DNA from 2 places in the Paenibacillus sp. FSL K6-4396 genome. Region 2 is predicted to be linked to the other one. Evidence: riboswitches for the same ligand, from Rfam matches in the RefSeq annotation. Region 2 holds a riboswitch; the other holds the start of a gene.
What was found. A riboswitch is a leader RNA that binds a small molecule or an ion and turns the genes downstream of it on or off. The one in region 2 is predicted to bind FMN.
Positions count from the first base shown of each region.

Region 1: linked by a shared signal. The riboswitch ahead of MHB85_RS17395 (DMT family transporter) and the one ahead of ribD (bifunctional diaminohydroxyphosphoribosylaminopyrimidine deaminase/5-amino-6-(5-phosphoribosylamino)uracil reductase RibD) in region 2 are both predicted to bind FMN.

Region 1 covers NZ_JBBOCR010000001.1:4,023,358-4,039,052, reverse strand. The annotation lists gene mobB (molybdopterin-guanine dinucleotide biosynthesis protein B) at 1-120, shown strand, start outside; gene xerS (tyrosine recombinase XerS) at 340-1,446, opposite strand; gene MHB85_RS17435 (GNAT family N-acetyltransferase) at 1,625-2,113, shown strand; gene MHB85_RS17430 (SDR family NAD(P)-dependent oxidoreductase) at 2,193-2,966, shown strand; gene MHB85_RS17425 (aldo/keto reductase) at 3,101-3,994, shown strand; gene MHB85_RS17420 (amino acid permease) at 4,622-5,968, shown strand; gene MHB85_RS17415 (YqcI/YcgG family protein) at 6,025-6,786, opposite strand; gene MHB85_RS17410 (LysE family translocator) at 6,869-7,495, opposite strand; gene MHB85_RS17405 (DUF1989 domain-containing protein) at 7,613-8,230, opposite strand; gene MHB85_RS17400 (amidase) at 8,379-9,875, opposite strand; gene MHB85_RS17395 (DMT family transporter) at 10,197-11,177, opposite strand; FMN riboswitch at 11,322-11,475, opposite strand; gene MHB85_RS17390 (DinB family protein) at 11,560-12,060, opposite strand; gene MHB85_RS17385 (CGNR zinc finger domain-containing protein) at 12,205-12,756, shown strand; gene MHB85_RS17380 (amidohydrolase family protein) at 12,877-14,247, shown strand; gene MHB85_RS17375 (amino acid permease) at 14,770-15,695, shown strand, end outside.
Region 2 covers NZ_JBBOCR010000001.1:4,579,277-4,594,971, forward strand. The annotation lists gene ribH (6,7-dimethyl-8-ribityllumazine synthase) at 1-266, opposite strand, end outside; gene MHB85_RS19995 (bifunctional 3,4-dihydroxy-2-butanone-4-phosphate synthase/GTP cyclohydrolase II) at 369-1,601, opposite strand; gene ribE (riboflavin synthase) at 1,634-2,302, opposite strand; gene ribD (bifunctional diaminohydroxyphosphoribosylaminopyrimidine deaminase/5-amino-6-(5-phosphoribosylamino)uracil reductase RibD) at 2,325-3,428, opposite strand; FMN riboswitch at 3,752-3,918, opposite strand; gene MHB85_RS20010 (hypothetical protein) at 4,087-5,394, opposite strand; gene MHB85_RS20015 (peptidylprolyl isomerase) at 5,507-5,938, opposite strand; gene lysA (diaminopimelate decarboxylase) at 6,185-7,516, opposite strand; gene MHB85_RS20025 (spore germination protein) at 7,621-9,288, opposite strand; gene MHB85_RS20030 (stage V sporulation protein AB) at 9,313-9,741, opposite strand; gene MHB85_RS20035 (stage V sporulation protein AA) at 9,722-10,378, opposite strand; gene MHB85_RS20040 (hypothetical protein) at 10,603-10,806, opposite strand; gene sigF (RNA polymerase sporulation sigma factor SigF) at 10,901-11,656, opposite strand; gene spoIIAB (anti-sigma F factor) at 11,671-12,126, opposite strand; gene spoIIAA (anti-sigma F factor antagonist) at 12,123-12,476, opposite strand; gene MHB85_RS20060 (D-alanyl-D-alanine carboxypeptidase family protein) at 12,620-13,795, opposite strand; gene MHB85_RS20065 (purine-nucleoside phosphorylase) at 14,043-14,867, opposite strand; gene MHB85_RS20070 (tyrosine recombinase) at 14,997-15,695, opposite strand, start outside.

The DNA of each region.
Region 1 (15,695 bases), 560 kb from region 2:
CGGAGCACTTTTAGCAGAAATATAACATGTTACTCGGTTCATGAAACGGAGGATATAGCCAAAGCGTTGTTAGCGATGGTTGAGAGCGAGTGTAGGCAGAATGGTGAAGTCGAATCGTAGAAACGTCAAGAAGTGGGAAATTATAATCGCTGGATATGATTGAATGTACAGAGAGCGTGATTAATCGCCTTTGGGTATAACGTAAGATTTATTATGTAAACTAAATTGTTTCTACATGTGCTTTTCTCCTTGAATGATGCAAAAAAATAAAAAAAGCAGCAGACCTTTCTCGGATCAGAATCCTTGATGCGGTTTGCTGCTTTTATTATGTTTGGGATGTTACATCCCGTCGTCAGTACGGCGTTCGATGGCTTCGGACATCGTTTTGTCGGTAAGGTGAGCATAGATCTCGGTCGTTTCCGTAGAAGCGTGTCCGAGCTGCTCCTTCGTTTTGTAAATATCATTTTGCAAATAATAGTCCGTTGCGAATGAATGGCGTAATTTGTGCACAGTCAAGTATGGTTTGCCAAAGCGCTTGGCGTATTTCATAATCATGGCCTGGATCGCTCTTTTGGTCATTCGACTTCCTTCTGAATCTCCGTTACGCAAAGCAATGAACAGACCTTTCTCCCGCTTGGGCGTACGGTAACGTGATTGCCGCAGGTTCATATAAGTCGCGAGTTCATCCTTGGCCTGTTCCCTGAAATAAACGGGTGTTTTGTACGTCTCATCATTGTTACCTTTGCGATAAACATACAGGAGTTTGTTGTTCAGATCGAGATCATCGACGTTCAGGTTCACGACCTCCGACACCCGTAAACCTGAATTGAGGATCAGGCTGGCAATGCAGGCGTCTCGTTCTTTGTTGAGCTCATGGGAATACAGTGCCTGTTTGTTCTTTTCCATATCTACAGCGTAACCTTCAAGGATATAGCCGATAAATTCCAGCAGTTCCTCTTCCTCCAGAATTTTACCTTTGAGTTTGGCAGCGGTATCCTTGGGTTTATGGGTACGCTTGATCTCGATTTTGGCCATAATGTTCCGCTTCAGTAAAGGATAAAAGTCTTCATCTTCCGCAATCTGGCTCAGGTAATGGAAAAGGGATCGAAGGGAAGAGAGTTTGCGAGAGACGGTAATTCTGGAATTGGTTCCTTCCCGTTTGGTTGTGAGAAATAACCGATAGGCGGTAACCGAATCCATGCGAAGGACTTCCAGTTCAGTCAACGTTACTTCTTTATTAGAGCTTGCCTCGGACAGCCCTTCTGCTCGCAACCATCCGAAGAAAGCTTCGTAATCTCTCAGATATTCGAGCAGGGTAGAGGGGGACAGGTCAGGCAGCTTGTAGTCCATGAATTGCTGAACGAACCAAGGCATGGAAGGTAGTTTGTCATCCAGCTTGCGTCGATCAATCTCTTTTTGCACGTTGGTCAAGTTCGACACCTCCATGTGAAAAACATATAAAATGAATATTCAATTTAATCGTATTCTATGCTCTAGTGTACCATAATTTACATGCTCACAGCTTGTTCACTAAAGCAGGCAGTAAGTAGGGGATGCTTCCTTGCCCTTCGGCGCGTAAACCTTTAAAGTAATTAGTATACGTAAAGCAGAGGAGGTGAACCGGATGAATATGAAAATAGAACTGGTTCCCCGGGAACGCAGTCAGGTGATTCGGCATTTAATGCAATTTTATCTATATGATTTTACCAAATATCTGAATATTGATGTGGACAGTAACGGCATTTTTCCGGAATATCCGGGTCTGGAGGCATTCTGGGCAGAAGAAGACCGCAAGTTTCCTTTTTTGATTACAAGTGACGGGGCACCTGCAGGGTTTGCTCTGGTGGAGAAATTGGAGCCTGGTAGTAAGGATAATGACTACTATTTGACTGAGTTTTTTGTGATGCAAAAATATCGGCGCAGTGGATTGGGTACTCGGGCAGCCTATGAGCTGTTTAGACGTTTTCCAGGAAGATGGAAAGTAACCCAGGTTCGTAACAATGTCATTGCGCAGGCGTTCTGGCGAAAAATTATAGGGGATTATACCGGAGGCCGCTTTCGAGAGAAGTTCCATCCGGAACTGGGTAATCCAAGCCAGTATTTTGTAACCTGATTCCCATCGGGGTTTACCTACATATAGAAGCATTCTGCTTGAATGCTGAAATAAAGAATCTGATGAAGGAGTGAGTCACATGAACGTACCCACATTCCATCTCGATGGACAGACAGCACTGGTGACAGGCGCTGGGAGAGGGATCGGAAAAGCAGTTGCGATAGGACTTGCCCAGTCAGGCAGTGACGTTGTACTTGTATCCCGAACAATGAAAGAAATTGAGGAGACAGCTGCCTACATCTATGAACAGACGGGGCGTAAAGCGCTAGCTCTGACTGCGGATGTGACATCAAAAGAACAACTGGAAGAGACGTTTCAAGAGGCGATCTCGGAGATGGGTAGTCTGGACATTCTGGTGAATAACGCAGGTATGAACATACGGACACCAGCACTTGAAGTTACGGACGAGCAGTGGGAGACCATCATGCAGACAAACTTAAAATCGGCTTTTTTTGCTTCGCAATTAGCGGGTCAGCATATGAAAGAACGTGGGACTGGGAAGATCATTAACATCTCTTCGGTAGGTGGGCATACGGCTTTGCGGACAGGGGTTGTATATGGTGCGACCAAAGCTGCGTTAATTCATATGACCAAAGTGCTCGCACTGGAATGGGGAAAGTATGGAATCCGTGTCAATTCAGTAGGGCCATGGTATTTCCGAACACCTTTGACAGAAAAGCTGCTGGATGATCCCCAGTATTTGCAGGAAATTGTAAGTCGTACACCGCTACAGCGAGTGGGAGAACTGGAAGAAGTGGTAGGGCCGGTTGTATTCCTGGCATCAGATGCAGCGGGATATATAACGGGTCAAACGTTGTTGGTTGACGGTGGAATGTCCATTTATGGTTTCTAAATAAATTAAGTTGGGTGCAGTCTGGAAAAGTGGGTGGCATAACCAACTCATGGGTAATAACATAAGGGAAGTTGAAGTTAATCTGTATTTCTATTTATCTGTACCCAATTCACTGAACTTGGAGGAAGATAACCATGGAAACGCGCAAGTACGGTAATACTGGCATGAACGTAAGTACACTTGGATTTGGCGGAGCGGAAATAGGCAAAAATGTATCCAAAACGGATGTAGCGACATTGCTGAATAGTGCCCTGGATGCTGGATTAAACGTGATAGACACGGCTGAATGTTACGGTGACAGCGAGGAATTAATCGGTGAGGTGCTGTCACATCGGCGTGATGACTACTATTTGTTCACCAAATGTGGACATGCTGCCGGGATTGAAGGTCTGGATTGGGATGCCAAAGTACTGGAGCAAACGATTGAACGCAGTCTGAAACGGCTGAAAACGGACTATGTGGATGTTATCCATTTGCATAGCTGCTCTGAAGAAGTACTCCGACAAGGAGCAGTAATCGAAGTACTGCAACGTGCCAAGGAAACGGGAAAAACTAGATTTATCGGATATAGTGGGGATACAACAGATGCGCTATATGCGATTCAGACCGGAGTATTTGACAGCCTGGAGACTTCATTAAATATCGCAGATCAGGAAGCAATTGATCTTACGTTGCCTGAGGCAAGAAAAAGAAACATGGGAGTAATCGCCAAAAGACCTATTGCCAATGCGGCCTGGACGTATGATACACTCTCGGAAGAGGCTTATCCATTTATATATTGGAAGCGCTTAAGCGAACTTAACTATGGTTTTTTGAGTGAAGATGCCCAGACAGCGGTAGAAACAGCACTGCGTTTTACGCTAAGTACCGAAGGCGTAGATACGGCTATTGTAGGAACAGCCAAGCCCAATCGCTGGCAGCAAAATGCCGACCTTGTGGCTAAAGGCACATTACCACAGGAAATATATGATGAGATTAGAACACGATGGAAAGAAATCGCCGGAACAGATTGGACTGGCCGGACTTAAATTGGAAATATTAGCGAAGTCGCCTTTATGGCGGCTTTTTTTATGACCAACATAAAATATTTTCAATATATGAAAAATTCACAACAGTATTCGGAACAGAGGCTGCGAAAAATTTTAGGGGATTATGCCTATACGTCAGCCTATTCCGAAAACTGGTGAAAAAGGATAAAAAGGAAAAATCCCAGGAGGTAGCCCTTCTTATAAACGACTAAATTTATAAAAAACGACGAAGCTATTGAGAAAATACGAAAAAGAAACAGTCTACGTTCAATTTAAAAGAAATAACGACTTATTTTATAAAATTTCAACATATGAAAAATTCACAATAGAAAGATCATTTTCTCACCTTAGTTACCATCTCTCACATAGCCACATTGACGCACCACTAAGTTTAAAAGGAAAACCATTCTAAGCGATTGAAGTCAACCACTTTTTTTGCGGATTTAAATAGAATTGAAAATATATCTTTATTCTGATCTTAAAAAGCATACAGCTTAAAAGCATCATCAGAATAAATGAAACATATTATATATTATGTAAACTAATAATAATTCTTTTTTGGCAATACAGACATAAAACCTCCATGACCTGTAAATCGTAAGGGGATAAGGTAGAAGGAGGAGCTTCATGAAAAGTCAGCAACACCGTAAAAACGACGACGAAAAACTAAGTTGGGTCAGCTTATCCCTGTTTGGCGCGGGTTGCACACTGGGAACGGGATTTTTTCTAGGGACCAGTCTGGCGATTCATTGGGCTGGGATATCCGTACTTATATTGTTGGTGCTGGCGGCAGCAGGTACTTACTTTGTATTTGGTGCGCTGGCACAGATGACCGCAGAAGATCCAAAGGAAGGCGCTTTTCGAACGTATGCAGGCGAAGCATTCGGACCTTGGGCTGGTTTTGGTAGTGGATGGATGTACTGGTTCTCTGAAATGCTCATCATGGGCAGCTCATTAACGGCACTTGGGCTGTTCTCTCAATTCTGGTTTCCCAAGTTTCCGCTTTGGACATTTGTTGCGATCTATGCCGCTATAGGTCTCTTCATTGCTGCACTGGGAGCAAAGGGATTAACCAAAACGGAGAATATTCTTGCTGTAATCAAACTTGCTGCAACGGTTGCATTTATAGCTATAGCAGGAGCGGCTTGTCTAGGTTGGCTACCGGTAAAAGTGACACCAGAGCAATTGAAGAATGAGTGGTTCCCGCATGGGGGTAAAGGCGTATGGACCGGTTTCATCTATGCATTCTTTGCTTTTGCCGGGATCGAGGTTATGGGGTTGATGGCAGCTAACCTGAAAGAACCAAAAGATGCAGTGAAATCAGGTCGAGTAATGTTATTATCGGTGAGTACACTCTATGTGATTTCAATTGCGTTGATCCTGTTGCTTGTGCCTTCAACTCAGTTAACTCCAGATGAAAGCCCGCTTGTCAAAGCCATGTCAACCATTGGATTAACCGTTGTGGTCCACATTCTCAACGGAATTCTGATTATAGCCGGATTCTCGACGATGGTGGCTTCGTTATATGCCATTACGTCCATGTTGGTGAAACTCGCAGAAGATGGAGATGCACCAAAGCTGTTCACGAAGACCTGGGGAAAAAAGGACATGCCACTTCAGGCATTGTGCTGTACAGCGGCTGGATTAGTCCTGTCTACCTTGATGGCATTATGGATGCCCAAGAGTTTGTTTGAATATGTGACGACAGCAGGTAGTCTGGTATTAATGTATACATGGCTGCTCATCTGCATCACGTACATTAAAAAAATGAAGCCTGTGAAGTGGAATCGCATCAAAGTGTGGATTGCCATGGTATTAATTGTGGCCGCTGTGGCCGGAACAGCGATGGAAAAAGCCAGCAGAACGGGTCTGCTGGCAAGTGTGGGACTTGTCGTATTTCTTGGGATCATCACGTATGTTGTTCATAAGGTTCGTGGCTCGAAACCACCGCAGTCAGCACCATCCAAACCATAAGTACCTTTCAGCAACTTTCGTGGATGTCGCACAACGGATTAATGAGTGCTTTAAGATTATTTCGTCAACTTGCCTAGGGCTTGCTTCATCCGCATGAATGGACATTTGGAGGGTGTCTGCTCATCATCAGGCAAGAAATACTGTTTCCATTCCAGATTATCTTGCTGACCATACCACATCAGCGAAGGGTGAGCAGGTACAGCATCATACGCAGCGAGACGTTTGCGAATCAAGGTTTTCATTTTACGGCCAAGAGGGGTATTGTCATTAATGGATTCGAATACCCACCGTGGTTGAAAAGCAAACATGAGATAAGGAAAATGCCGGCTGGCTCGGAGTTCATGTGCAGGAGTTGCACAGAAACAAAAGTAAGGCTCTCCGCCAAAGCAAAATTCCCATGATGAATCATGAGGATCGGTTGAAATATGTTCTGGCCACGGCTCGGTATCGTGTGAACTTACCCGATTAAGCATTTGCCAGAATAACGTCTGATATTGCTCTACCGTTGTATGATCTTTCAGATCAGTTGGCGTATCACAGATCACAACCATGGAAGCGTAATGACCGGTGTCTCTGGATACAGGACCATATTGTCTAAGCAGATCCGCCATATCTTCGGCAGCTTGTTCAGATCGGGGGTCACACGTAAAGCCATACCTCAAATGTCCGGACAGAAATCCCATTCGTCCAGGTACACATGGATACGTATTATTTTCATCGGCGATCATATCTGCAAATTGCGAATAAGCGTCCTGCTGCCAAGATGGTAGACGCTCATATAAACTATTTATTTCGTCGGCACTATACAGCTCCGCCATTGATTCCCAACTCCATTCCACATGATACCGTTACAGTATTAATGTGGGGGAAGTTGGGTGACTGTCCAGCCTGATTTTATTGTCAGAAAAATATGGAACGCACAGCTTCGTAACCGAAATACAAACCAAATCCGATCAGGCAGATTCCCGAAATGATGGAGATCCAGCGCAATACATTTTCACTGCTATGTTTGTGGAATCGACTGGCCATTCCAGCCATAATGACATCCCACACCAGAATGCCAATAAATATGCCTGAACTGTAAAGCAGTAAATGAGCGGTGTCCGTATGCTTTACAGTTGTCGCGAGAATGGAGCCATAGATCCCAAGCCAAAACAAAATATTCAGTGGATTGGACAGAGCCATCAAAAAGCCAGAAATAAACGATTTTCGAACAGTCGCCTCCGCAGTAGATGTACCTTGAATCCCCTGTTTCAGCTTCGAGAGCGTTTCCACTCCCGTGTAAATCAGAATAAAACTGCCAAATGACCAGAGAAAAGAGCGCATAAACGGCGTGTCCAGAAAATGGGCAACTCCAAAATAAATCAGCAGCATATACACCAAGTCTGCAAACATAGCTCCGAGTCCTAGAATCCAGGCATGCATGAATCCATGTCGAGCTCCACGGTCCAGTTGAGCAGCATTAATCGGACCGATTGGAGCGGACAATGATATTCCCAGAATAATATAACTGAACAGTACAGACATAAATACGTTCACTCCTTAACGGGTTCGACGAATTGTACCAGTAGTCACATAAAATGGGTACAAGTCATCGTATTCCCGCAAGGAGTGAATTAGAACAAACTGTGAGGATATAGCACTTTAACCAGCAGGCGACTCCACATCGAGTTGAACAGGTGTACAATGATAGCCATTGCAAGAACTTTCCTCGCACGGACAAGCCGATAAACCGATGATCAGATCCATCAAAGCTTCCATTTCAACATAATCCCCTGCACATGATTCGGGAGCGATAACATCAATTTTGCCTTCACCATCTACTACGGAATTCATAAACAGATTGAAAGGATAATGTTGATCCGGGGGAGAGATACCGAAAGGTTCAAGAGCAGTATTCAGATTATTATAACAACTGGGATGGTCCTTTTTATCATATAAGACCTCATACATTTCCGGACGACAGGCCGAATTGAAAAAATCATGAATGCCTACAGTTTCACTGACAATGGAAATGAGAGGTTTATAACGGTTGGAATACAGGCATTGCCCCGGTTTAATTCTGTAATTGCGCAGGACATCGAGGGTTACCCCGGGATCAAGCCGATTATTAATATTCTGTGCATCATAAGCGACAAAGTCAACCACTTGCTGCCCTTCCAAATCAGTTATACGGATCAGTGAGCCTTTTTTCACTCTAAGAGCGTAGCCTGTCTTGGCAGGAATGTGAATAGATTGTTTATGAGATTCCGTTGAATTCATCACTGTCTCCTCCGATGTCTTTTTACTTCAGTATGCGGAGACGACATTGCTTTCATGCACTATAGCAAGTAATGTAGGCATGCGAATATGAAAAATAAGAATAGAGTGGATGAAAGATTACTCATCAGAAACGTGTAAAATATTGCGTTTATGCTGGGAACAGAGGATTACCTTTCATCCCAATCCAAAGTTCGGATGTTTCCAACTGACCAGCGAGATGCAGCAACCAGTCTTCACGGCCTTTGGTTGCCATAACCTGTACACCCATTGGCAAACCTTCTGGTGTCATATGAAGAGGTACACTTATCGCAGGCTGGCCGGTCAGATTTGCAAGCTGGGTGAAAGGTGTATACGTAAGACTGGGCTCAAACATTTCATAAATGAGTTGCTGCTGCTGGGTCTTGTCCAACTCACTAATTCGCATCAGATTACGGATCTGTTCGTCTTGAGGTGTTAATTCTCCAATCTTAGGCGCAGAAAAAGCATTAACGGGTGTGACATAGAAGTCATAACGCTCAAACAAGGTGGACATCTGAGCTGCAGCTACATCCCATTCAGCTAAGTTATGTACAAATTCCGCGGCGGACACCTTTTTTCCAGCTTCAGCCAGAACCCAGGATTCAATCTCCATATCATCGGAGGTCAGAGCCCGACCCATGGATCGTTCCATGGAAGAGATCATCGCGGCCATCTCACCACTGTTCATCATGTAATAATTTTCCATCAACCTAACTCCATTGACTGGACTGAGTTTTTCTTCAACATGATGACCTTGATCTTCCAACCAGCGAACGAGCTTGAGTACAGACTCTTTGGCTTCTACGCTGACGGGTGTACCTACGGGCGAATCGGTTGTGTATGCAATTTTCAGTTTGCGTTGATGTGGATAGCTCATATCTGCCAAGTAACTGCCTGGAAAGAGTGGCGCATGAAATGCAGCTTCAGGCTGTATGACTTGTAAGGTATCAAGCAATGCAGCACTGTCCCGAACCGAGCGAGAGAGGGCAAAATCAATCGATGCGCCTTGCCATTGACGACCAACTCCCGGTCCTACAGGAGTGCGCCCGCGAGTTGGCTTCAATCCAAACAATCCGCTAAAGGAAGCCGGGATACGAATCGAACCGCCTCCGTCACTGGCTCCGGCCAGAGGAACAATACCCGAAGCTACAGCGGCAGCGGCTCCACCGCTTGATCCACCGGGAGAGTGATTGATATTCCAGGGATTGCGACTTGGACCATGGAGGCGGGGCTCCGTAATATTTTTCAAGCCAAATTCGGGCGTATTCGTATGTCCTATGATGATAAAACCCGCATCACGGAGTCGAGTGACAAAATTGGAATTGCGTAATGCCCGATGCTCGCTGAACAGACGGGAGCCTGAAGTCAGAAATTCACCTTCCAAGGATTGCGAGATATCTTTCAGGAGTAGGGGCACACCGGCAAAAGGTTGTTCTCCAGGGCGAACCAAACTGGCTTCCTCCCGTGCGCGATTTTCATATGTACGAATAACTGCATTAAGTTGCGGATTCACTTCTTCAAGGCGTGCAAACGCCGCTTCCAGCAATTCAACCGGGGATACTTCCCGGGATCGGATCAGTTCAGCCAAACCTACGGCGTCGTAGGAGGTATATGAGAATGAAGACATTATGATCGTTCCTCTCTGAATATAATTCATCTGTTTATTCCATATGTCATCGTACCATCGGATTGGACAAAAGACAAAACATAGAAGAGACGTAGTGCGATGATTAGCATATTCGGTATGGGTCGAATGGAAAAGAGGAAGGAGTTGCGATATCAAAATAAAATAAAGCACAGGGTTAATAGCTCATATTGCTAATTGAGAAAATGATTGAGTAACATCGAGAAATGGAAATAAAAAACCACTGCTCATCTAATTTGATGTGCAATGGTTTTATTTTTATATTTGACTATTTGTTTATATGAGAACCTCGGATATATCCACTTACTCTGTACGCAGCTTCGGTGCCGCATCAGTCGCAGTGGATGATCTTTCCTGCTGTCTGGAAATGGCGAAGAGGGCCACCCAGATTAAAATAAAACCAAGCAACTGCTCCCATGTAATCAGCGTACGGAAAGCGATCCAGTTCACCAACACACCCGCCATCGGGAAGCTAAGTTCTGCGAGTGTTGCAACAGAAGCTTTGGTTGACGACAGACCTTTGTAATACAACAGAAGACTGAGCAAACCTGGTAACAATGCCTGACCGAGAATGTTGAGGATGACAGCGGTCTGTTCACCCGTTCCGGACGGAAACGTCCATGCCGCACCTTCGTTCCACGTCATAAAAATCAGGAGCGGGAGAGCAACGACAAAACGAAGAGAGGTGACGGTTTCGTAACGCGCCTGACCCAGCATCAATCGTCCCATAACGGTTGAACCTCCCCATAAGGCAGCGGCCCCAAGGGATAACAAGCTTCCAGCATGAATCCAGTTGTCCCAGTTACCTAATGGCAATGTGAAGCCAAATGTAAGCAGGTAGGTTCCTGCTAATGCGATGAAGAACAATCCACCGAAGCGACGAGGCAACGTTTCTTTCAATAACAGTTTAGCCAGCACGATAGCGAAGAGTGGTTGCATTTTTTGCAATAATAGAACTGTGTTCGGATCGTTATGTGTTAGTGCCATGGTGAACAACACCGTTGCAAGTGCTGAACCTCCCCATGAGATAAAAATCACGGCAATCCAGTGGCGAGCGCGCAGGTTTTTCAGGTCAGACCGGAATTTCCATAGCACGGGAATGGCAATAAGACTGACGATGATATGTTCCACCAGTACAATCTGCGTGGATGTCATCGTATTTAGCAAAATAATGCGGAAGAGTGGGTCGACCCCCCATAAGGCGGCGCCGAGAACTACAAGCCAGAATCCGGTATTACTTCGTTCCTTGCGGTAAACAGGTGATGCTGCTGATGTCTTTTCCATATTCAGGACTCCTTCGTCAGAACACGGAATCTTCAGTTGGCAAAATCGACAGAAGCCCCCGTTTTGGTATATACCAAATAAACGGGGGCTCATCCAAGGACATGCGTCAGGAAAGAGGCCTTCCCGTGAACGGCATGTCAATGTGTTGATCTTCTCTCATCCGGACTGTACCGTCGGCCTTGGATTCACACCAAGTCAGTCGCTAAATGTCCTTCGTTAAGAACAAATAGCGAGTCGCGGGCTGGTTCCTAAGAACATCACCGCCGGTTGGGAATTGCACCCTACCCCGAAGATCCTATTCAATTATATAGTGTGTTAAACAAGCTGTAACATTAATAAGTTCATCTTATTCCTGTAAGCGCTAGCAGTTCAAGCATTTTTTTTAGAAAACGATTTTCCAGCTTCCTTGTTGTCTGCGAAGAAGCACGATCTGACCTGCGTGATACGCATCATGGAGTACCCATCGAGCCAGTTCGTGTGCCCATTTCTCTTCGGAGTCCATATATGCGGCTTCAAGATCTGACTCTTCGAGTGCAGCCAATTGATCTCGCAACTGCTGGGCTAATCGAGTTGTACCCTGTAGCAGTGTATTCCAACCAGCTGCATCCGTTGCATCTCCCGGATTCCCAAATGTGTATTCATTGGAGTCTACAGCAGGAAGGGTAGGCTCCTTACTTTGCATGCGACACAATAAGCGATGGTTGTAATAATACATATGGTTAACCAACTGCCAGATGCTTAATCCCCCTGAGGGTGGAATCCAGGCTGCTTGTTCTGCTGTAAGACCCTCCAAGGATTTCGACAAAGGTACAATCCAATTGCATTGATCCCATGTATTATCCTTTTGAATCAGTAACACATCTAATGCTGTTGTTTTCGTCATTGCCGTTTCCTCCTTGAGAATTATTGTGATGTATGATGTAACTAGCTAAAACTGATTAATGAGGTTACACTTAATATAACACATCAAAGACAGGGTGTAACCACCTTTATTGATTTAAGGTAGTTACATTAAACGGAGGTAGACATGGACAGACTTTGGACCGATTTTGTAAACAGCGATTATCACGACTGGCGTGGGGGAGATCGATCGGAGGACAGACTCGGGAAGGCGAGCTGGCAGCAAGACTTTCTGGATCGATGGCAACTTAACGCTTCTGTCCCTGCATCTCCAGAAGATGAGTTGTCGATGAGAAACTTCAGGAACGAATTGATGGCTCTTGGAGCTCGCTTATCTTCTGGAGCATCATTAACGGATGAAGAGCAACAGTGGCTGAATGGTGTTATGGAAGCAGGGCATGTAAAAAGAACATTGACTACAATTGATCAGGGACTGAAACTCCAACTAATAGCTGTAGAAGCTCATTGGCAACAGGTTATGGCTGAGGTAGCTGCTGACTTTGCAATAACTTTGGTGGAGGGAGAAGGGGGCAGGATTCGGATCTGTGATAATTCGGATTGTCGCTGGATGTTCTATGATGATACCCGAAGCAGAACACAGAAGTACTGTGATGATAAGATGTGCGGCAACCTGATGAAGGTCAGAAGATTTCGGGCGAAACACAAATCCCAAAATTGATAAATACTAACAATAACTATATAATGTATATATACTAGCGAAAAAATAGTCAGAAGCAGTACGGATTCGTAAGCAGGATGTGATCGTCTTTCAAACCAAATTAGATGGGAGATGTGTCTTGTGCGGACAAGTTATCTGTTGAAAAATGGCTGTGTGTTGTCGATGGATGCTCGAATTGGACAGTATAAGAGGGCGGACGTTCTGATTCAGGATTCACTGATCATGGCGATCCAGCCCGACCTGGATATTCCGGGTGCGGAGGTCATTGATGCTTCATCGATGATTATTATGCCTGGGCTGGTGGACACGCATCGGCATATGTGGGAATCCCTTGTCAAAACAGCGGGAACCAACTGGTCGTTACCCGTTTATTTGCAGAATCTCTATTATGGTGCGATGGGGAGCAAGCTCCGTCCAGAAGATAGTTATATTGCCAACCTGCTTGGTTCCTTGGAAGCGCTTAATGCAGGAGTTACGACAGTAATGGATTGGAGCATGCCGTATTCCCCTGACCATACGGATGAATTGATTCGTGGACTTCAGGATGCTGGCATTCGGGCGGTATTTGCTCACGGAGTCCCTGGTGAGACCGACTACTGGAATCGGGATAGTCAACTCACGTATTCGAATAATGATGTGAGAAGAGTCAAAGAACGTTATTTTTCATCACGGGATCAATTGCTTACTTATGGGCTTGCCATTCGTGGTCCGGAGTTCAGTCATTGGGATACAACGGTAAAAGAGATCGAGCTAGCACAAGAGTTGGATGCCATCTGTTCCATGCATGCAGGATTTGGCAGTTGGGGATCTGTGGATCGCTCGATTAGTCAATTGTACGAAGCGGGACTGTTAAGTCCACGGGTGAATATCGTTCATGGTAACACCATGGGCATGGATGAATACAAAATGCTGGCAGATAGCGGCGCTTCCTTGTCGGTCACACCTGAGGTTGAAATGATGATGGGTCATGGATATCCGGCCACCGGCTATTTTCTCGAACATGGGGGAACCCCTACACTTGGTGTAGATGTGGTAACGTCCACAGGCGGAGATATGTTCTCGCAGATGAAGTTTGCACTTCAAGCTGAACGATCCAGAGCCAATGAACAACTTTTGCAGCAGGGTGAGATGCCTGGTGAGTTGAACTTGCAGTCCAGCCAAGTACTGAGATTTGCAACTTCGGCTGGTGCCCAAGCATTAGGATTGGAGCAGAAGGTCGGAACGCTGACCCCAGGAAAGGAAGCGGATCTGATCATGATTCGTACCACCGATCTGAATATGTTCCCCGTTCATGATCCAATCGGCGCTGTCGTTCAGTTCGCTAATCCATCCAATGTGGATACCGTGTTTGTGGCAGGTCGCCTTGTGAAGCGAGAGGGTAAGCTGTTGAATGTTGATTTAGATGCGATTCGTCATGCGGCAATGCAGAGCAAAGATTATTTATTATCCCAATACCGGATGTCGGACGCGGAGAGAATTGCTTTTTCATAATTCGCTTTTTCATAAAAGCCAAGAAATATTTACTTCGTATTTTCATATACACCTTTAGCTGTATAAAGAGGAAAGGAAGAGCCATATCATGCGATGTGGCTCTTTTACATGCTTGCATATCGTCGAAATAGACAGGATAACGGAAGAAGAGACAGCGGAAAAAGACGAAAAAAGCTCTCATTCTCGTAACTTCAGATAACAAGGCATTAAGGATATTTTTTATATAAAATAAGGCTTATAAAAACTGCGCATAATATAAATTATACGCAGTTTTGTTTTAAATCGATTTTCATATTCAACCCCGTGCAACAGTTCATGATAATTTTCGCGAAAAAAGAACAAAATAAGAGATCCTTAAAAATAAATTTAACCAAGCAACGCGATAACGTGTAGAATTCGATAGGTTTTTATAGGTGATCGATAAGATAGAACAAATGACTTTTTCATAGAACAGATGGGAAACCATTTAATCTCTGCTACATCCATAGCACATTCAAGATTCATGACGAGAGGAACATGACTATGCGTGAGAACGAACATCGATCTTCATTATTTCGTAAAAAACCAATTGCCTCGGAGGGCGATAACAGCAGTGCATTAAAACGGGCGCTCGGTCCCTTGGACTTAACCACACTCGGGGTAGGTGCCATTATTGGAACAGGCATTTTCGTACTGACCGGTGTAGCTGCCGCAACGTATGCCGGACCCGGACTTGTATTATCATTTTTACTGGCAGGTATCATATGTGCATTCGCGGCATTATGTTACTCGGAATTTGCATCAAGCATACCGGCATCGGGTAGTGCGTACACGTATAGCTATACGGCTTTTGGCGAAGTGATTGCCTGGATTCTGGGATGGGATCTAATATTGGAGTATGGATTCGCGAGTGCGGCAGTAGCCAGCGGGTGGTCTGGATATTTCCAGACGTTATTGTCCGGATTCGGATTGGAGTTACCACATGCACTGACGAGTGCGTTCAGCCCGGAAAAGGGAACCTATTTTGATATCACGGCTGCGGTCATTACGTTAATTATCACCTTCCTGCTAACCCGAGGGGTAAAAGAGGCGGCTCGTGCGAACGGCATCATGGTAGCCATTAAAATTATCGTGGTGTTAATCTTTATTGGTGTGGGTGTCTTCTATGTAGAGCCAACCAACTGGCAGCCATTTTTGCCTTTTGGTATCTCAGGTGTAACTGCGGGAGCAGCAACCGTATTCTTTGCTTATATCGGTTTTGATGCGGTCTCCACAGCGGCAGAAGAAGTTAAGCAGCCACAACGGGATTTGCCGATTGGAATTATTGCTTCACTGGCAATCTGTACCGTTCTCTACATTGTTGTATCGTTGATCCTCACAGGGATTGTACCTTATAACATGTTGAATGTAAGTGATCCGGTTGCGTTTGCATTTGAGTTTGTTCAACTGAAGGGATTGTCCTGGATTGT
Region 2 (15,695 bases):
TGCGTAGTGGATCCACGAATGACAGTTCCCAATGTAATCACCGCATCATACTTGCCACTCTCCGCCATTTTCTGCGCAATCAAAGGGATTTCGAACGCACCTGGAACCCAGGCTACATCCACTTCATCATCCTGCACGCCGTGACGTTTGAATGCATCGAGAGCTGCGCTAAGCAATTTACTGGTAATGAATTCGTTGAAACGTCCAACGACAACTCCATATCTGGATCCTTCTGATACTAAATGTCCTTCGAAAAATTGTGGCATTCAAGTCATCTCCCTAACGGTATAATGTAATGTAAGTAACGGAAATCCCTAAGTAATCTCTTCCATAAATTACATGGTGAACGTTGTTCATCTAAAATATATTTACTGTTCGTTCTGCTCGATATCATCAAACTTGAGCATATGTCCCAGCTTGGCTTGCTTCGTATGAAGATACACCGTATTGTCCTCGTTCTCTTCCATCTGGATCGCAACACGCTCTACGACTTCAAGTCCATATCCTTCAAGACCTTTAATTTTACGAGGATTGTTAGTTAGCAATCTGATCTGACGAACCCCAAGGTCTTTCAGTATTTGAGCGCCAATTCCGTAATCACGCAAGTCAGCAGCAAAACCCAAACTCAGGTTTGCATCAACAGTATCCATACCTTCCTCTTGCAGCTTATAGGCTTTGAGTTTGTTGATCAGGCCAATACCCCGACCTTCCTGTCTCATATAAAGCAGTACACCATTGCCTTCCTCATGAATCTGTTTGATTGCCGCATCAAACTGCGGACCACAGTCACAACGATGCGAATGGAATACATCACCTGTCAAACATTCAGAGTGTACACGTACAAGTACGGGTTTGGAACCATCAATCTCACCTTTAACCAGAGCCACATGTTCCTTATTATCCACAGCGTTTGTATAAGCCACCGCTTGAAACTCACCAAAGTCCGTTGGCATACGCACAGCCACTTCACGTTGAACCAGCTGCTCTTTTTCATTACGGTAACGAATCATGTCCTGAATACTGATCAGCTTCAGATCATGTTTGCGGGCAATCTCCTGCAGATCCGGAAGTCTGGCCATTGTGCCATCTTCCTTAATTACTTCACAGATAACGCCAGCGGGATATGAACCACACATAATAGCCAAATCTACTGCTGCTTCTGTGTGCCCGGCACGACGAAGTACACCGCCGTCTTTTGCAATGAGCGGGAACATGTGACCAGGCTTACGGAAGTCCCCGGCTTTCGCCTCAGGATCAATCAGACCTTTCACGGTAATAGAGCGTTCATGTGCCGAGATGCCTGTTGTCGTATCTTTGTGATCCACAGAGACGGTGAAGGCTGTTCCATGGAAATCCGTATTTTGTTGAACCATCGGTTTCAGGTTAAGTTCGTCCGCACGTTGTTGTGTAATCGGAACACAGACCAGACCTCTACCTTCAGTAATCATGAAATTAATGACTTCAGGTGTCGCCTTTTCAGCCAAAGCGATAAAATCGCCTTCATTCTCCCGATCTTCATCATCCACAACAATGACGGGTTTGCCACGCATGAGGTCATATATGGCTTCTTCTATTGTGTCCAGAATGGATTGTTCTGACATTAGTCCACCTCCAGTTAATTTCTGTTCTCTATTTATGCAAATCCGTGATTGGCGAGAAAATCTTCACTGATACTGCGCGGCTTGCCAGTACCCGTCTCCCGATGCCCTCTCCCATACTGGAGCAGATGATCCACATATTTGCCCAAAATATCGCATTCGATATTAATGGTATCCCCTGTCTTTTTCACATTTAGTACAGTTTCACCAATGGTATGCGGGATAATGGAAACCGTGAATGCGGTATCCGATGTATGGACAACGGTCAAGCTAATGCCATCCAGTGTAACCGATCCTTTGGGGATCAGATATTTGAACAAATGGTGATCATCAGGCTTGATCTCAAACACAATCGCATTCTGATCACGTGTTATACTGCCAATCACTCCAGTACCATCGACATGGCCCTGAACGATATGTCCGCCAAAACGACCGCCGGATTGCATGGCCCGCTCCAGATTAACTTTACTGCCAGATTGCAGCTGACTGAGATTGGTATGACGATAGGTTTCAGGCATTACATCGGCGGTAAAACCTCCACCTTCGAGTGTTGTCGCAGTTAAGCACACGCCGTTCACTGCTACACTATCACCAATCTTCAGATCGTCCATGATGGCGGAAGCTCCGATATTCAGGACCATCGCTTCGCCTTTCCGACCAATACGCCGGATCTGACCGACTTCTTCCACCAAACCGGTAAACATGCTGCCGCCTCCCCTGTTTTATTTATTCAGGCCACACCGGAATACCGCCAATGCTGATATTATCTCCAACTTGTTCGATCTCCAACTGATTCAATTGAATCGCCTGATTCATACGTTCCACACCCTCGAAGCGGAAGCTACCAGGTGTATCATAACCGCCTACAATCTTCGGAGCGATAAACATGAGCAGTCGATCGACCAACCGTGCCTCCAGCATGGCTCCATTCAAGGTGCCTCCACCTTCAAGCAAAATCGAACCAATCTCACGCTCACCCAACTTGCTAAGTCCGTTTAACAGATCCACACGTGGTCCAGGACCACAGCGTATAATTTCGACGCCGTAGGCTTCCAAACGTTCAGCAGCTTCAGGACTGGCTTCGTCTGTTGTCAGCACCCATGTTGGAGCAAGACCATCCTTAACCATTTTGGCACCTACGGGAAGACGTAACTTGGAATCCACCACAATGCGCACTGGACTAATGCCTTCGACTTGCAAACGGGTAGTAAGTTCCGGATTATCGGCAATCACTGTGTCGACACCAACCATAATTCCCTGGTGACGATGACGAAGGGCATGCACAATCTCACGAGCGGGCTCGTTAGAGATCCACTTGCTGTCTCCGCTGCGAGTAGCAATTTTGCCATCCAAAGTAGTAGCCGTCTTCAGTGTCACAAAAGGTAGACCTGTTGTAATAAATTTAATGAATTTTTCATTCATGCGTCTTCCACGCTCACGCAGTACGCCAACTTCAACTTCAATGCCTTGTTGACGAAGCATGCTTATGCCCCTGCCGGATACTTGCGGATTTGGATCTTCACAACATACCACAACACGTTTCACCTTTTCATGAATCAGGCGTTCACTACAAGGTGGCGTCTTGCCATAATGACTACAAGGCTCAAGTGTAACGTATACCGTACTTCCTTCTGCATCACTGCCTGCCATGTTAAGTGCATGCACCTCTGCATGCCCGGTTCCACGTTTCAGATGGCTCCCCAGGCCTACAATACGACCCTCTTTCACAACTACACATCCAACGACCGGATTGATCCCCGTCTGTCCCTGTGCTCGTTCCGCCATATCCAATGCCAGTGCCATATAAAATTCATCATTGATCATTTCCAAATCCGTTCACCCCGCGGTTTAAAGTCTTGTTTATTAAAAAATCCCCGTCGAACAATCAGTTCGATGGGGATGATGAGAGACAAATGTCACCAGCAGGAGTGAAATGGATACAGCACGCCAACACTTTGCCCAAAACCTCATTTCGGGCAAGTGAAAATAGACACATACCTTAATGAACATCAATTACAGGTAAAGAGCTTTTATAGTGCGGCATATGTATGGAACTGTCCGGCGTAACCGGATCTTCCCTGCACAGTGCAAGACATTACAAATCGTGACTGTGCAGCAATACTCCTGCTGAATGCAAACCTGTTAGGTCTGCACCTCTCCTTCTCCCATCCAGACTATACTGTCGGTTCTGGAATTACACCAGATCAGCCATCTGCCAAGGGCAGACAGGTCACGGACTTTGCATGAAGTGCTGGACATGTGTCCTTACAATTCCTGCATCACCGCCGGTAGGGAATCGCACCCTGCCCTGAAGGATTGCTTTCGTTATTACTTGGATGTTAGCACTTTAATGCCAAAAAATCAATTGTTTTTTGTTCCTTTTTGTCACATACTAACTTTTAATAAGCTAAGAAACAACAAAAAACCGCTTCCTCTCAAGGAGGCACGGTTTTGGCTTGGAGGCCCATTTCATATCAATCGTATCATTCTACATATCAGGAAAACACCAGCTCGCCATATGCTTTAATTCTTTGGCATTATGAAAGGGAATACGGTCAGGTTCTTGCAGGGGCGAAGTCGGAAGCGGGAACTCTCTTGCCACCCTTCTGACCCAACTTGTGGAATCGATCGCAATAGCCGAGCATTTCCAGCGTCCATTCGCTCTCGGTCGAAACGTCCCATGCAAATCTGTTTTTCCCGGCATCTCTGGAAAGACTCCATCCAAATATTCAACGATGACACGCTTGTCTCTGACTTCATGACAATACACCGTCACCCATACACCTTCCCGGACCCGAACAGCATACACATCTCCAGACTGTACCTCCCCGGTACCTGCATCAGGAGATGCCTTTGGTACTTTTCCACGAACACTTCTCTTCTTCTCCAATGCCCCTAAGATCGTGTCCTTTACAGCTGGACTCTCATCAGGCTTATCCGCAAGAGATATATTATTTAGATCAAAATCATGAAATATCTTGTTCAGGTTGTTCTCATTAATTCCGACAGATGAGTCCCACCACGCCAGAGGAGCCTGAACTTCAACCCGAACATTGGGGCGTGCGTCACGTTGCATGTAAGAAGTGAATTCCGTTATCATTCCAGGATGTTCCAGCGTATCCAATATGCCAATCAGAGCTAACGTCTCAAGCAAATCACGGTACGCATATTCCTTCTGTGTAGGCAAAAGACGTTCCTTCTTGAGTGCTACTGCTGCCTTGCTGTAACGAGTTTTGGGAGGTAATTCGCGCAGCACCGTTAACACCGCACGGAATGTCCAGCGGTCGTAATCATTGGCTATTGGAAGTTCCTGCGCGGCAGTCAGCTCTCGAAGTGCCAACACATATCCAAAAGGATCACCATCCAATGGGGTTCCATTGGTCATCCGCCAATACCATTGCAGCGTCGTGTCGGTTGCTTGATCTGCACTTAATCCGCAAATCTTGCAAGTGTTCGAAGATGGATATGGCGTATGTTCATGGCTTGGCATACTGCTCGCAATAAGCTTGCCCGTAAGCAACGAGCGCCAGATCATGGGTGCGGACCACAAAGAGGATACAAAAGCCTGCGCTGCATCATTGATCGTCCATTGATTTGCAACTTTTTTCAGCTCAGCAATCGTTTCATCATGTTGCGGACGTACAAATCGATTCGGTTCACGCCCGGCTGCCTCAAGCGCTTCTCGATCCTTTACGGATAGACTATCCGGAACGAAATGCCGCGATGCCTGAAGTTCTTCATCCCACAACGTGCGCTCACTATAAATTTGTTTTAACAAAAATAGCTGAGTAACCATATCCAAGGTTTTATTCATCCTTTCTAATCAACGATTTCAAATATGTAAAAAATAAAAAAAGTGCTTCTATAAAAGAAGCACTTCATGTTTGGATCCAGTTAAGGTGAAGGTATTAAGCTTCTACAACTTCAACAGTTTCCATTTTGTCTTTACCTTCTAAAGCGTCCACGAACTCCATACCTTTAGTTACTTTACCAAATACAGTATGTTGTCCATCCAAATGTGGTTGCGGTTGGTAGCAGATGTAGAACTGGCTTCCACCTGTGTTACGGCCAGCATGTGCCATAGCCAGTGTTCCGCGCTCATGTTTGTTCGGGTTAATTTCACAGTTGATTGTGTAACCTGGGCCACCTGCACCGCTACCGTTAGGGCATCCGCCTTGAGCTACAAAGCCCGGGATCACGCGGTGGAATGTAAGACCATTGTAGAAACCGGAGTTAGCCAGTTTCTCAAAGTTTGCTACTGTGTTTGGAGCTTCTTGATCGAACAGATCGATCAGAACTTCTCCGCCGTTTGCCAATTTAATTTTCGCTTGTTTCGCCATATGTAAATGACTCCTTTCGTATTGACCATCGTTAATGGTGCCAGAACGCATGACCCTGGGTCAAGCATTACAGCACTTTTCTTAGTGTACACCGAAAATGTCTGGATCGCAAAAAAAACGGCAACTTTTTTCATGATTTAGCTCAAATACGCAAAAAGCAGACAAAAAAGGAAGTTCCCTTTTCATCTGCTTCAACTTTAAGATTGCTATCTTGAATAATGCAGAATCGCATTATCTTTTGACGAATTAGCGAGTAACTGGTTGTTTTCCAATGCGTGCTGGTACCAGGTCATTCTGGATGATATCCTGATACGTCTCACGGCGTACCACGACATCTCCTTGACCGTCTTTGACAAATACAACGGCCGGACGACGAATCCGGTTGTAGTTGCTCGCCATGGAGTAGTTATACGCGCCTGTGCAAGCTACAGCGAGCAGGTCGCCACTTTCCACTTTTGGCAGGTCCAGATCCCAGATCAACATATCGCCACTCTCGCAGCATTTACCCGCAACAGATACCGTTTCCTGAGCAGCCTCATTCGCACGGTTGGCTAACACAGCTTCGTACTTGGACTCATACAAAGCAGGACGCGGGTTATCGGTCATACCACCATCAACGGCAACGTATTTACGCACGCCTGGAATGTCTTTGCTTGTTCCAACGGTATACAGCGTTGTTCCCGCTTCACCCACGATGCTGCGGCCTGGTTCAACCCAGATCTCAGGTACGGCATAGCCGATTTGAGCAAAATGATTTTTAACGGCATCTGTAATAGCCTTCACATATTGTGCAACTTCAAGTGGCGTATCTCCATCGATATAACGGATTCCGAATCCACCACCAAGGTTAACCACTTTGAAAGCAACATTAAGACGCTCATATACACTTGCTGCAAATTCAGCAACACGTTGAACAGCCATCTGGAAGCCTTCAACTTCGAAGATCTGGGAACCGATGTGGGAATGCACACCGAGCAATACCAGGTTAGACTGCTTGGAAGCCAAATCAATCGCTTCAAATGCTGTACCATTGCCGATATCGAATCCAAATTTGGAATCCGTTTGACCTGTGGAAATATATTCATGCGTATGGGCCTCAACACCAGGCGTCACACGAAGCAAAATGTTTACTTTACGATTTTTGTCCGCTGCTACAGCCTGCAACAGATGCAATTCATTGAAGTTATCAACAACAAAGCATCCAATCTCTGCATCAAGAGCCATTTTAATCTCTTCCAGCGTTTTGTTGTTACCGTGGAAGTGAATGCGCTCAGCCGGGAATCCTGCTTGCAGTGCAGTAAACAGTTCACCATCAGATACAACATCCAGAGAAAGTCCTTCTTCAGCTGCAAGTGCACACATCGCCATTACACAGAATGCTTTACTTGCGTATGCCACTTGGAAGCCCAATCCGGAAGCACGGAATGCTTCCATGTACTCTCTGCAACGCTCGCGAACCAATTGCTCGTCCACAACGTACAGTGGAGTTCCGAATTGTTCTTTCAGATCTGTTGCATCCACTCCGCCAATCTCCAGATGCCCTTGCGCATTTATTTTACTTGTACCATGTAAATACATAATCTGCATTCCTCACTTTTTTGTATACTGGAACAGTTGCTATTCCAATGATTTTACACCAGTATATCAAATTAGGCAGCGAGATGAATGGATTTTTCGGAAGATCATTTGTGTTTTTTACTTTTTCGCAGTTCACCGTCCGGATCATCGGACATTTTGGTGTTATCACGGGTCTTGTTAAATGATGGACGTTTTTTATTTTCCAGCAGGGGTAGCCGGAATAGAAAGTTGCCCAGGGCCTTTGCATTAAACGGTATAAAAGGCCAGAGATACGAAGAATTGTACGATCGGTGAACGGTGAGTGCCAATATGAGCAGTGTACTGCCCACGACCAATCCAGGAACCTTGAATATCGCTACTGCAATGAGCAGAAACAACCTGACCAGCCTATTGGCAAGTCCAAGCTCGTAACTCGGGGTGGCAAACATTCCAATGGCTGCGATCGCCATATAGAGTACAACCTCATTTACAAAATATCCTGTTTTCACGGCGATATCCCCGACCAGAATTGCCGCGATCAGGCCCATGGCCGATGCGAGAGGTGTAGGCGTATGAACCGCTGCCATCCGTAATAAATCGACACCAAGTTCGATTAGGAGGAACTGTAGAATTAGCGGCAGCTTTACATTTTCCTGTGGACCAATAAAGTCGAGTCCCATCGGTTTAATCGAAGGTTCAATAACCATGAGAAGCCATAGTGGTAGCAGAAACAGTGAAATAAGAATCCCTGCAAAACGCACCCAACGTAGATACGTTCCCATCAGTGCCGTCTGTCTGTTCTCCTCCGCATGTTCACACAGGTCGAAGAAGGTCGTAGGCAGAATCATTACACTGGGGGATGTATCTACGAAAATGACGACTCGTCCTTCCAGCAAATGAGCAGCTGTAACATCGGGTCGTTCCGAATAACGGACGAGTGGGAACGGATTCCAACCTTTGTTGATAATCGCTTCCTCCAGTTGTTTATCGGCGGCGGGAATACCATCGATATCGACCCGCTGAATTTTCTCACGGACTGAGTCCACCTGCACTTTATCCACAATATCATCAATGTACACCACGCAGACGTCCGTTTGTGTTCTCCGCCCCACCTGCATAATCTCAAACTTTAGTCCAGGGTCGCGTATTCTGCGACGCACTAATGTTACGTTGGTCAGGAGCGTTTCGGTAAAGCCGTCTCTGGAACCTCGGACTACCCTCTCCAATGAAGGTTCTTCGGGTGAACGTACCGGGTAACTCCGGGTATCCATAATCAGGACCGAGCGATCCCCTTCAACGAACAATGCACTCATACCCGTAAGGACCTTGTTGATGACCGCACTCATCTTCTCGACTTTTTCCACCTGTATATGGGGAATGTATGAGTCGAAATAAGATTTTAGTGCGTGCTCGGATACCTGATCAGGCGTAAGGTATGTTAACCTTTTTAATACTTCCAGTAGGATCTCATCTTTGGCGAAACCCGTTAAAAGAAGCAATCCCACATGTTTGCCACCCAGCACCATCTCTCTCATATCCACGTCAAAGGATTCCCCAAGTCCGAGAACTTGCTTGAGCGTGTTTTTATTTTCACTCATACGTGGGGAGATATCATCGTTTTCCTGCCAATATTGTACGGATTCCTCAATGCTGTCGGACATCTCATTTTGTTTTTTCTTATTGTACGCTTTCTCCTCTTCTTCCTTCTGAATCTCATAAGCAGACTTGTGTAACATCTCTTCCGTTATACCTTCACTATTTTCCTGGCCTGCGTGCTCTGTTCGTTCATCCATCTTCCATCCTCCTATGGCCACGAGTTACCGTTGATATATAAAGAAATCAAACAGGGAACCTGTCATTTTACCCAAAATCATGGCGAGCAGTAATCCAAACAAATAAGGTTTCATGCCCAATCGTTTGGCTAGTACGGGCAGTACATTGAGTACCTCAGTGAGGGCCGCGGCCAGCAGACCGATGAACACGCCACAGAACAAACCAACAATCGGGCTGAGCAGCAGCACCCCATGCATTTTCCAGTGCCAGAAGTCCGCCACCGTCCCGACCAGTGAACCACCTATTAGCGCCCCTTCGTACCAGTGAGTCTTGTCATACGATTGCGTAAGTTGAGCCAACCTGGGAATCATATCAAGCACCAGAATGAGCGCAATTACGCCGCTTCCTACGGCAATTCCCCCTGCAATACCCAATACAATGCTGATTGCCCCATTAAGAACGCTCATCCGCATTCATCTCCCTGCGTTCCTGCTCGTGCATCCGTTCGCTTTCTTCAATCACCACATATTTATCTACATTTTGCTGGTATAGGAACATCTCTACTTCCAGCGGGGTAGGTTCCTCATTCCACTTTTTCTTGAACAAATGATTAAAAAATACTGCCATTCCGAATCCAATGCCAATGGAATACGCCACTTGAAACAGATAGGGATGTTCGTCCCGATGCCCAGTCAGCATCTCCACAATTCGAATCTGTACTTCCTGCATGTTCACATCGGCATGAAAATTCATAATGGTTAAGGCTGATCCAAAGAACAGCAGCAGCCAAACCAGAATGAACAGGGACTTGGAAGGTTGACCATTTCCCGCAATGACTTCAACCAACGTATGACCTGATCCCATCAGTTCCACACTTACCTCCGGCAAGATGTGCCGAATTTGGGGAATAATCTGCAATATATCAATGAGGATCAGATTGCCATCCTCCGGTCCAGGGCGCAGCAGTTCAAGCTCCAGTAGCCTGCCCTCCTGGTCTTCAGAAGAAGTCAGTACATGTGCAATATCTCCAAGCAGGACTGCTCTGCCCCTCTGGATGCGAATACGGCTGCGCAGACGAACGTAGACCACTGGAGTGGGTGTCTGGGACATCCATAGCACTCCTTTACTGCGTAATTTAGGTTAGTATTTGAAGAATGTGCAAATTTATTACAAACGGGTTGGAAAAAGATCAGGAGGTGGGTGGTGGCGCTGCGGGATGGATCGGTCATTGGTCGCTGTTGCTCGGGGGGGGGAGGATACACGCAGACACTCCGACGGCAGACCAACCTTCTGATCGCTGTTGTCTCCAAATTCTTTTGATTGATTTCTCAGTGTTAGAAATTTGGAGACAAAGGCGAACGCTTCGCTTCTTCAGGTTTAATCTGCCGCCTGCGTTGCTTGGCATCCTTAGATGAGCCCTCACGCTTCGCTCCTTTTGACCGATTCCATCCCTCCGCTGCCCATCGTCCTCCCGTTTCCAAAAGTTTGAAATAAATATGTTGGGGAGTAGGCAGGGAGGGATAAAGTTTTTCTAACAACAAATAACCTCCCTCGCCATAATGCGCGATAGAAGGTTGTTAGTTGTCGTATATTGGTGTATATACACCAATATTGTTGTTGCAATCCACGAAATCACTGCGCGATCTGGTCGCGGATGGATTGCAGTATTTTTTTCTCCAGACGTGATACCTGCACCTGAGATATTCCCAGCCTGCTGGCAACCTCGGACTGGGTCTGATCCCGGTAATACCGAAGATAAACGATTAACCGCTCCCGCTCACTGAGACCACCGATGGCTTCGTTCAGCGCCAGCTTGTCAAACCAACGTTCCTGAGACTCGTCGGCAATCTGATCCATTAACGTAATGGGATCACCATCATTCTCAAATACCGTCTCATGGATGGAGGTCGGTGGTTTGTTCGCTTCCTGGGCAAATACCACTTCCTCGGGGGTTACCCCCAGCTCTGCGGCAACTTCCTTAATCGTCGGTAAACGATCCAGATGTTTGGACAGTTCGTCCCTTTTTTTGCGGACTTTATTCGCCATCTCTTTCAGTGAACGACTGACCTTCAGGGTACCGTCATCCCGAAGGAATCGCTGGATTTCTCCGATGATCATCGGTACCGCGTAGGTTGAGAACTTCACGTCATAACTGAGATCAAATTTGTCCACTGACTTGAGCAGACCGATACAACCAATCTGGAACAGATCTTCCGGATCATATCCCCTGTTCATAAAACGCTGTACGACGGACCAGACGAGTCTGATGTTGCAGTTCACCAGCGTATCCCGTGAGACATGGTCACCCGACTGACTGAGCGCAATCAGCCGTTTGACCTCGGCATCGTCCAAATAGGTCTGTGAAGATGGTTTCACTTCAGCATCCATAAGAACACCAACCCCTAATTATACAATGCTTTCTTGGATTCAATCCTTTTTTTCATCTTGATGGAGGTGCCTCTGCCGGGCTCACTGCTGACTTCGAATTCATCCATAAAGTTTTCCATAATGGTGAAGCCCATGCCCGACCGCTCAAGTTCGGGTTTGGACGTATATAACGGCTGCTTGGCCAGTTCAAGATCTTCAATTCCTTCACCGCGGTCTTCCACAATAATTGTGATCATGTCTTCCCGAATCTCGGCCTGGATAGACACCACACCCTCGGAGTTGTTGTTGTATCCGTGGATGATGCTGTTGGTCACGGCTTCCGAAATGACCGTCTTCAGGTCACTGAGCTCGTCCATCGTTGGATCAAGCTGGGAGATAAACGCAGCAACGGTTACCCGTGCAAACGACTCATTCTCTGACTTGGCCGCGAATTGCAGATTCATGAAATTTGTCCCTGTTCCTTCATTCATGAGACGACCTCCAGACCTGAGAGAGCAGTTCCCTCATTTTCGTATATCGGCATAATCTTGAACAGACCCGACATTTCCAGCAAACGGTACACTGGCGAATTGACGTCACAGACCACCATCTTGCCACCTTTATTCTTAATGAGCTTGTATCTTCCCAAAATGACACCCAGACCCGAACTGTCCATAAATTGCAGATCTTTCAGGCTGAGTACGAGATGCTCGCTTTGTCTCCGCTGGATGGCTTCATCCATCTGCATCCGTACCATGTCAGCTGTATGGTGATCCAGCTCCCCGGATAATCGTACAATCAGAATCCCGCGATGGTGTTCCATTTCCACATGCAAGTTCACGTTTGCCCACTCTCCTCCCTGTCTTGAACAAGGATTTCTACGTATCCAAAGGCTTTTCCTGCCCCCCGACAAAACTAGAAGAAAACCCCTATTTAACTACAAAATATGTTCGAAGGATGCGAACAACTCGCGTAATTCGCCTTTTAATCAAACAGGGTAGACGTTGTCCGCTTAAACAGCTTCCACCAGCCAGCTTTATTCACGTCCTGTGGAGCCTGAATGTCGAATTCCTTAATGACGTCATTGCCCTGATACACCACCAGTTTACCTATGCTTTGCCCAGCCTTGATCGGAGCTTTCAATTCTTTGGCAACCAGCAATTCATGCCGGATATCATTGGATTTGGCTCCTTTGCGCATCAGCACACTATAATTTTGTGTGGCATTCAGAGGTAACTCGGCAACTTCACCTTTTTCAATTTTCAGACTACCCAGCAGATCCCCTGCCTTGTAGAGCGCCTTCATCGTATATTGACTAAAGGCATAGTCAAACATCGAAGACACCTCACTGTTCCGTGTTTTGGTATTTGGTTCACCGAGTACCACGGAAACGACACGCAGTCCGTCCTTGGACGCTGTAGCGGACAAGCAGAATTTCGCTTCGGACGTGTAACCTGTTTTCAAACCATCTGCCCCTTGATAAAAGCGAACCAGCTTGTTCGTGTTCACCAGCCAGAATGGCTTTTCTGAATCTTTGCGAAGGTAATCCTGATATGCACCGGTGTACTTCGTAATTCCGGAATGTTTCAGCAGTTCACGGCTCATGACGGCAATGTCGTGGGCTGACGAATAATGATTATCGACCGGCAGACCGTTACAGTTGGCAAAATGAGTATCTTTCATGCCAAGTTCCTTCGCACGCTCATTCATCAGCTGTACAAAGGCTTCTTCCGAGCCAGCGATCTTCTCAGCCATAGCTACCGAGGCATCATTGCCCGAAGCCATTGCGATCCCTTTTAACATATCGTCAACCGTCATTTCTTCCCCTGGCTCCAGAAAGATCTGCGAACCGCCCATGGAAGCTGCATATTCGCTCGTTCTTACTTTGTCCGTCAGCTTCAGCTTGCCTGAGTCGATCGCTTCGATTGTAAGCAGCATGGTCATAATTTTTGTAATGCTCGCCGGAGGCAGCTGATCATGACTGTTTTTCTCATAAATGACGGTCCCCGTATCTGCATCCATTAAGATCGCAGAGCGCGCCGACGGGGCCAGATCAGTTCCTCCTGCTGCCTTCGATGTTTCTTCAGCTAATGCCGTTGATGCCAAAAGGGACAGCAGGATACAAAGGGTCATGAACGATGCCATTATTCTTTTCTTCACAAGGTTACCTCCTCAAATGACTTGCTTACTGCATGTTCCATGCATGTACTGCTAATCATTGTCGGCCCTTTTCCAGTAAATTATTCCATGTAAAGAATGATTTCCCGAACTTTTATTGAAAATGTGGTCAAAGCAAAAAAACGCACTGCACTCAGCTAATGAGTAACCGTACGTTCATCACAACAAAAAAAGGTTACCCCCGATGATTTCTCATCCAAAGAGGTAACCTTATCTACTCAAATCTTGCTTACATTTGTGGAATAACCGCCACTACCAGCGCCAGGAACGACTCACGCACACGTTCCGTCGTCTCCATCACCTCATCATGTGAAAGCGGCTGATCCAGAATTCCTGCAGCCATGTTGCTGATACAGGAAATACCCAGTACTTCCAGGCCTGCGTGGCGTGCCACGATCACTTCAGATACAGTGGACATGCCCACTGCGTCTGCGCCCAATGTACGCAGCATTCTGATCTCTGCCGGTGTCTCGTAGTTTGGACCAAGCATACCTGCGTAAACCCCTTCACGTACGTTAAAACCTTGTGACGCGGCCGTATCCTTCGCCAGCGCACGCAAACGGCGGCTATATGCTTCGGACAGATCCGGGAAACGCACGCCCAGTGCAGCGTCATTTGGTCCGATCAGTGGATTTTTGCCTGTGAGATTTAAGTGATCAGAGATCAGCATCAAGTCGCCAGCTTCATACGACGTATTCACACCGCCTGCAGCATTGGTTACAAGCAGGCTACTTACACCCAATTCTTTCATAACCCGTACCGGGAAAGCCGTCAATTCCGGACCATATCCCTCGTACATATGGAAACGGCCTTTCATCATCACGACTGGACGACCTTTAATGGTTCCGACCAATAGTTCACCTTCATGTCCTTCTACTGTGGACACTGGAAAATGCGGAATATCCTGATAAGCGATACTTACGCCATCTTCAATCAGTTCTGCCAGTACGCCAAGACCCGAACCCAAAATCAAACCGACTTCCGGCTTGATGGAGCTTTTGCTTTGAATATAAGATGCTGCTTCCGAAATCATTTGTTGGTTTAATGCTGTCATGCGATGTATGTTCCTCCTTGAGTTGAAACGATCCGTCTTATGTATAACGGCGTTTGGATGTATTCATTTTATTTTATCCTAAATCGGCCCAATGTTCCGCATTTATTTGTGAGTGCCATGCGTCAAAATCTATCTTGCCCTCGGATGATGGGTTTCATAGATTTCTTTCATGGTTTTGCGACCATGATTGCCATATTGTTGTCCAGGCTGCTCCACGTGACCCAGCATGTCTTGAACCGCACGTGTATCCGCCCCATTGGCAATCAGGTGTGCCGCAAAGGAATGACGCAGCGTATGCGGCGTAATTTCTTCCGAGATTCCCGCATCCACCGCCGCTTTTTTGAGCAGCTTCCAGAAGCCCTGTCGGGTTAAACGTCTGCCAGATACATTCACGAATAGTGCCTGCTCGTCCGAATCGGTTTTGAGCAACTTATTGCGGAATTCCTCCACATATACACTTGCCCAATGTGCTGCTGGTGCACCGATGGGAAGGATACGTTCCTTGCCCGCCCCACCGCATCGTATAAAGCGCATGCCAGGCTGTACATCCCGAATGTCAAGGGCAATCAGTTCCGAGACCCTAATGCCTGTAGCATATAATAGTTCAAGCATGGCTCGATCTCTTACACCCTGCGGTGAACGAATATCAGGCGCTGTCAGCAGTTGTTCGATCTCCTGGATACTTAACACCTGTGGTGGCGTCTTGTCCGCCTTGGGAGCTTCCACATCAAACGTAGGGTCCTGTATAATATCACCCCGCCGCATCAAAAAATGAAAGTAGGAGCGCAGAGATACGATGCTGCGGGCAATGGTTGCATTGGCACGTCC